2 regions of the Fictibacillus marinisediminis genome follow, and region 2 is predicted to be linked to the other one. Evidence: a T-box and tRNA genes for the amino acid it is inferred to sense, from the RefSeq annotation. Region 2 holds a T-box; the other holds one or more tRNA genes.

Region 1 (3,384 bases), 940 kb from region 2:
GTTTGACTGGGGCGGTCGCCTCCTAAATTGTAACGGAGGCGCCCAAAGGTTCCCTCAGAATGGTTGGAAATCATTCGCAGAGTGTAAAGGCACAAGGGAGCTTGACTGCGAGACCTACAAGTCGAGCAGGGACGAAAGTCGGGCTTAGTGATCCGGTGGTTCCGCATGGAAGGGCCATCGCTCAACGGATAAAAGCTACCCTGGGGATAACAGGCTTATCTCCCCCAAGAGTCCACATCGACGGGGAGGTTTGGCACCTCGATGTCGGCTCATCGCATCCTGGGGCTGAAGTAGGTCCCAAGGGTTGGGCTGTTCGCCCATTAAAGCGGTACGCGAGCTGGGTTCAGAACGTCGTGAGACAGTTCGGTCCCTATCCGTCGCGGGCGCAGGAAATTTGAGAGGAGCTGTCCTTAGTACGAGAGGACCGGGATGGACACACCGCTGGTGTACCAGTTGTTCCGCCAGGGGCATAGCTGGGTAGCTACGTGTGGACGGGATAAGTGCTGAAAGCATCTAAGCATGAAGCCCCCCTCAAGATGAGATTTCCCATCACGTTAAGTGAGTAAGACCCCTTAGAGATGATGAGGTTGATAGGTCTGGTGTGGAAGCGTGGTGACACGTGGAGCTGACAGATACTAATCGGTCGAGGGCTTATCCTTATTAACAAAAGCGGTATGAACCGTTTATATCCGACAAGCGTTGGAAATCCTTACGAGAACACGTTTTTGGTGTTCGCAGGAGGGATTGAAACGACCTCGAGGATATGGTTCATGGAGCTGGACGTTAGCATCAGTGAAAGTTTGGATGAAGAAGTTATCTAGTTTTGAGGGAATATACCTCAAAATATGTCTGGTGGCGATAGCGAAGAGGTCACACCCGTTCCCATACCGAACACGGAAGTTAAGCTCTTCAGCGCCGATGGTAGTTGGGGGCTTCCCCCTGTAAGAGTAGGACGTTGCCAGGCTAATATTATTCCACAGTAGCTCAGTGGTAGAGCTATCGGCTGTTAACCGATCGGTCGTAGGTTCGAGTCCTACCTGTGGAGCCATATTTTGGAGAGCTGTCCGAGTGGCCGAAGGAGCACGATTGGAAATCGTGTATACGGTTACCGCCGTATCAAGGGTTCAAATCCCTTGCTCTCCGCCATAACTTTTCAATATATGGCCCGTTGGTCAAGCGGTTAAGACACCGCCCTTTCACGGCGGTAACACGGGTTCGAATCCCGTACGGGTCACCATTTTTTATACATATTACTTCTTCGGAGGATTAGCTCAGCTGGGAGAGCACCTGCCTTACAAGCAGGGGGTCGGCGGTTCGAACCCGTCATCCTCCACCATTTATACTTATAATCAATACTATCGCGGGGTGGAGCAGTCTGGTAGCTCGTTGGGCTCATAACCCAAAGGTCGCAGGTTCAAATCCTGTCCCCGCAACCAAAATGGACTCGTGGTGTAGTGGTTAACATGCCTGCCTGTCACGCAGGAGATCGCCGGTTCGACCCCGGTCGGGTCCGCCATTTTGGCTCGATAGCTCAGTCGGTAGAGCAGAGGACTGAAAATCCTCGTGTCGGCGGTTCGATTCCGTCTCGAGCCACCATTTTTTTTGCCGGTTTAGCTCAATTGGTAGAGCAACTGACTTGTAATCAGTAGGTTGGGGGTTCAAGTCCTCTAGCCGGCACCACTTTTTTCAAGAACTGTAAGAAATTACTTCTTGAAGAATAGATGGATTTGTATTAAAATAGGTTTTGTCTCTCATGGAGGGGTAGCGAAGTGGCTAAACGCGGCGGACTGTAAATCCGCTCCTTTGGGTTCGGCGGTTCGAATCCGTCCCCCTCCACCATCTAAATTTTTGTTGCACATTAACAATTTAGGGGCATAGTTTAAAGGTAGAACGAAGGTCTCCAAAACCTTTGGTGTGGGTTCGATTCCTACTGCCCCTGCCATGTGGCGATTGTGGCGAAGTGGTTAACGCACCGGATTGTGATTCCGGCATTCGTGGGTTCAATTCCCATCAGTCGCCCCATATGATGGGCTATAGCCAAGTGGTAAGGCAACGGACTTTGACTCCGTCACTCGTAGGTTCGAATCCTGCTAGCCCAGCCATCAATGCGGAAGTAGTTCAGTGGTAGAATACAACCTTGCCAAGGTTGGGGTCGCGGGTTCGAATCCCGTCTTCCGCTCCATATTATTTTGTTTGTTTCTGGCGGCATAGCCAAGTGGTAAGGCCAGGGTCTGCAAAACCCTTATCCACCGGTTCGAATCCGGTTGCCGCCTCCACTACATAATTCCCCAACGCCGGGGTGGTGGAATTGGCAGACACACAGGACTTAAAATCCTGCGGTAGGTGACTATCGTGCCGGTTCGAGTCCGGCCCTCGGCACCATAATATTTTTATAACTTAACTGCCTAATGATTAATTGCATGCCGGTGTGGCGGAATTGGCAGACGCGCACGACTCAAAATCGTGTTCCCTTGGGAGTGTCGGTTCGACCCCGACCACCGGTACCATACATAATGAATATTCCCTTTGTTTAAGGGCTGCTAAGAGATCTGAATTAACTTCAGATCTCTTTTTTTGTTCATAAAAAATATTTTTAATTTTCAGACATAAAAAGAAAGGATTTTTTTGTCATTTATTAGAATACTTAGTGCTAGTATAGGTGATTGGTCATAAGCCCTTCGCCTGTATTTTATTTTAATCTAAAGCATGGGGGAATAGCGGATGAAGGTCTTTAGTTTGTTCAAGGCGGAGATGGCTGGCTTGGCAGCGAAAAAAGGGCTGCTGATTTCAGTCATTATCACCTTGCTCGTACCTGTTGTGTACGGCGGGATACTCTTGTCTCCTAGGTGGGGGCCATATGACAACTTGTCAAACCTGCCGGTAGCGGTCGTTAACAACGATCAGGGAGCTGATACAGATGGAGAGACGATTAATGCAGGGAAGGATTTAGTCGCTGATCTGGAAAAAGGAAAAGACCTCGGCTGGAAATTTGTTGATTCCGATGAGGCGAAAAGCGGATTGAAGAGTTTGAAGTATTACATGGTCATTGAAATCCCCAAAGATTTCTCTAAGAAGGTAACGACCGTTCTCTCAACCGATCCTCAAAAACCGGAACTGAAGTATGTGCAGAATGAAGGTTTAAACTTTATGGCTGCACAGGTTACAAAGAGCGCGACAGCACAGATCCGGGAAAAGCTGGCAGACCGCATTACGGAGAAATACGTGAACAATATGTTTGTCAGCCTGAAAGATGTGACTGACGGAATTCAGACGGCTGCAGACGGTTCTTCAAAGCTAAATGGAGGCACATCTGATTTACAGAAAGGCACCGGCACACTTTTGGAATCGCTTACAAATAAATCAGGCGATATATCCAGACTTGCT
Region 2 (3,384 bases):
CGGTCTGCTTTTCCAGTTTCAAACAGGTTGATGCGAGTTGCTTCTTCTTTAACTACGTTTACGTTGATTGTGTCAACTTTAACGTTGTTCTTGTCCCAATATTTAGGGTTCTTTTTCAACTGCCAGCCTTTTTCATGCTCCCATTTAGAAAGAGTGTAAGGGCCGTTATAAAGCGCTTTGTCTGCTTCAAGAGCAAACTCTTTGCCTTGTTTTTTAACGAAAGCTTCATTTTGCGGATAGAAAGTAGGGAATGAAAGAACCGCTTTAGTGTAAGGTTTTGATGCAGGGTCAGCTGCGAATTTAACTTCTAACGTGTGATCGTCAATTGCTTTAACGCCAAGCTGATCCGTTTTGTTGTACATTTTGTCTTCAGGGTTAAGTATTTTATCTGCATTCAGGATGCCTGCTACTTGATAAATGAAAGAGTATTGAGTAGCTGTTTCTTTCGCTACAGCTTTTCTCCAAGCAAATACATAATCATTTGCCGTTACTTTTTCACCGTTGTTCCAAACAGCGTCATCACGAAGTTTGAATACCCATGTTTTTCCGCCGTCTTTTTCTTGCGGCTCTTCAGCAGCACCAGAAAGGACTGGCTGATCTTTGTCATCTAAAGTGTAAAGACCTTCGTAAACGTTGTTTGCAACGTTTAGAGATACAGAGTCATCCGCCATGATGTTATCAAGGTATGGAATTTCTGATGAGTCTAACAGGTTAAGCACCTTTTCTTTAGATGAGCTTCCATTACCTTCAGATGCATTGCCATTTGCTTTGTCATCTTTACCGTTCTTTCCGCTACACGCAGAAAGGAAGACGCTCAATACGAGCACGATCGTTAGAAGTAACGACCATTTTGACTTCTTCATGAATTGACCTCCCCTTTTTCTGTTTACCTAATTAGTGGACCAAACTTCGTGAATTATCAGACATTTTGCCCACAACCGTATTATACAAGTTTTCTAACTATTATGCATATACTTTTTTTTACGTCTTTTACAAAAAGCCCATAATATTTACGTTTTATTAACAAAAAATAGGAATAAAGACCCATTAATGTCCGTCGTTTTCTTTCTGTTTTTCAGACAGCAATTTCCAGAATGTTTGGTGATATATCCTCCTTTATTACCCCATATCTTTTTCGCTCTTCCGCTGTTTTGTATCAAAAGCTCACTTCAAGAAGATTGATAGGGGGATTTACTAGGTAAAAAGTATTACTTCATCGGTGAAATTTCATGGTAAAATGTATAAAACAAACTTGGATTTTTCAGATAGGAGAAATTTGATGTCACGCTTGACTTCCTCATTGTTATTAACCGCGGGATCCATAATACTTTCGCTCATTATAGAGCTTGTCTCTGAAAAAAAGATCCACCTCATTCATTTAGTGAACAGCCTTTTCATGGTTTCCCTCGCCCTCCTCTTAATTGGCTTAACCCTTTTTGTCATCAGGGGAGGATTATTCGATCTGTTTTCCAGGACACTGAAAAAAGTTATGAAGAGTTTCTCTAAGTCTGCAGAGTATGCAAGCAGCCATGAAACCGAATCGAACTTCTATCTTTCAGAAAGAGTATCAGGAGAATTTGTTTTTCCTCTCCTCTCTTCGGGTCTTTTTCTGTTCGTGGTCTCTAGCTTGGTTGCAATTCTGTCTTAAATTTACTATACTTATTTTAATTGAATGATCTTGGCGATGATAAAGAAAAGTACATGTTTTTGAAGCTCTCAGAGAGCCTGTGTGTGGTGTAAACAGGCAGTGAATAAGCATGGAATGGGCTTTTGAGCTCCTGTCTGAACTTACAGTAGGAACAGGCGTGTTTGTCCGCACGATAGAATGGTCACCGTATGACAGTACGGCTTTGAGAGATTCTTTATGAATAAGTAAGGGTGGCACCGCGGTCCATTCGTCCCTTTTAATGGGATGGATGGGCCTTTTTGTATTGATTTTGAAGTAAAAGGAGAAGGATATTTTATGGCAACTATATTTTCAGGCATACAGCCAAGCGGTACGATCACACTTGGCAACTATTTAGGAGCACTGCAGCACTTTGTAAACTATCAGGAAGATAACCACTGTTACTTCTGTGTGGTAAACCAGCATGCAATTACAGTCCCGCAAGACCCGGTCCAGCTGAAAAAGAACAGCCGCAGCCTTGCAGCTCTATACCTGGCTGTTGGAATTGACCCGGAGAAGTCTACACTATTCATTCAGTCTGAGGTTCCTGCTCATACGAAGATGGGATGGATATTACAGTGTATCGCTTATATTGGTGAACTTGAGCGTATGACTCAATTTAAAGACAAATCCAAAGGAAAAGATGCTGTTTCTGCAGGGTTGCTGACGTACCCGCCGCTGATGGCTGCTGATATCCTGCTCTATGGAACTGAACTGGTACCTGTTGGAGATGATCAGAAACAGCATATTGAGCTTGCAAGAGATCTTGCAGAACGTTTTAATAAAAAGTACCGTGAGATCTTTACGATTCCTGAGCCTCGAATCCCCAAAGTCGGTGCGAGAATCATGTCCCTCGTTGATCCGGTTAAAAAAATGAGCAAATCAGACCCGAACGTGAATGCCTTCATCTCTATTTTAGATAATGAAGCGGTCATCACAAAAAAGATCAAGCGTGCGACAACTGATTCAGAAGGTATTGTCAGGTTTGATAAAGAGAATAAGCCAGGAATCTCAAATCTCTTGACAATCTACTCTCTTTGCTCCGGTGAGTCCATTTCCGAGTTGGAGACCAAATATGAAGGAAAAGGTTACGGAGATTTTAAAGAAGGCACAGCTAAGGCGATCATTCAACGTTTACAACCGATTCAAGACCGGTATTTCAGCCTCATCGAATCTGATGAACTTGATCAAATCCTTGACCAAGGGGCAGAAAAAGCCAACCGGGCAGCAAACAAAATGCTGAATAAAGCAGAGCGTGCAATGGGCTTGGCCAGAAAACGAGTGTAAAACCGGGAACGCGTGAAGAAACCTCCACTTTAAGTGGGGGTTTCTATGTGTTTATTGACGTTTGAATCTCGCGGAAAAGCAGTTGTTCATCTAGGATTTAATCCGAATCTTGAATTAATTGAGCGTTACTCGAAATGAGTATTCACAAAACTCTATCCCCGGCTTTAATCCTGAATTTCATAAGAAAAGAGACTCACACAATGAGTCTCCTTTCTTGCTCCATATTCAGTTTACGTGTGTCCCATTCTCAAGTTCCCATATCTTCTCAAAGTAAGGCTGCCCTTTTACTAATCGTTCACAGATTGCATAATGCTGGTCGCTCCAGCCGTCTTTAATTTCAGAATAAAGAGCTGCCCATGCTTCTTCAAATTCCATTCGCTGAATGGCCATGTAATTCTCAGGCATCCACTCCGTATACCAATAACGCACTT

The links. The T-box of region 2 lies ahead of trpS (tryptophan--tRNA ligase). A T-box ahead of a tRNA ligase gene usually reads a tRNA of that ligase, here a tRNA-Trp.
Region 1: it encodes a tRNA-Trp, which carries the amino acid that the T-box ahead of trpS (tryptophan--tRNA ligase) is inferred to sense. The anticodon was not compared.

Annotation. Positions count from the first base shown of each region.
Region 1 covers NZ_JAIWJX010000002.1:719,128-722,511, forward strand. Annotated here, with positions in the region: rRNA gene LCY76_RS03945 (23S ribosomal RNA) at 1-659, shown strand, start outside; rRNA gene rrf (5S ribosomal RNA) at 849-964, shown strand; tRNA gene LCY76_RS03955 (tRNA-Asn) at 974-1,048, shown strand; tRNA gene LCY76_RS03960 (tRNA-Ser) at 1,055-1,146, shown strand; tRNA gene LCY76_RS03965 (tRNA-Glu) at 1,163-1,237, shown strand; tRNA gene LCY76_RS03970 (tRNA-Val) at 1,261-1,336, shown strand; tRNA gene LCY76_RS03975 (tRNA-Met) at 1,360-1,436, shown strand; tRNA gene LCY76_RS03980 (tRNA-Asp) at 1,441-1,516, shown strand; tRNA gene LCY76_RS03985 (tRNA-Phe) at 1,521-1,596, shown strand; tRNA gene LCY76_RS03990 (tRNA-Thr) at 1,605-1,680, shown strand; tRNA gene LCY76_RS03995 (tRNA-Tyr) at 1,756-1,839, shown strand; tRNA gene LCY76_RS04000 (tRNA-Trp) at 1,869-1,942, shown strand; tRNA gene LCY76_RS04005 (tRNA-His) at 1,947-2,022, shown strand; tRNA gene LCY76_RS04010 (tRNA-Gln) at 2,028-2,102, shown strand; tRNA gene LCY76_RS04015 (tRNA-Gly) at 2,108-2,182, shown strand; tRNA gene LCY76_RS04020 (tRNA-Cys) at 2,202-2,276, shown strand; tRNA gene LCY76_RS04025 (tRNA-Leu) at 2,294-2,382, shown strand; tRNA gene LCY76_RS04030 (tRNA-Leu) at 2,423-2,507, shown strand; gene LCY76_RS04035 (YhgE/Pip domain-containing protein) at 2,722-3,384, shown strand, end outside.
Region 2 covers NZ_JAIWJX010000002.1:1,663,769-1,667,152, reverse strand. Annotated here, with positions in the region: gene LCY76_RS09025 (peptide ABC transporter substrate-binding protein) at 1-863, opposite strand, end outside; gene LCY76_RS24135 (DUF3899 domain-containing protein) at 1,238-1,648, shown strand; T-box leader at 1,676-1,906, shown strand; gene trpS (tryptophan--tRNA ligase) at 1,964-2,953, shown strand; gene LCY76_RS09015 (YjbA family protein) at 3,179-3,384, opposite strand, start outside.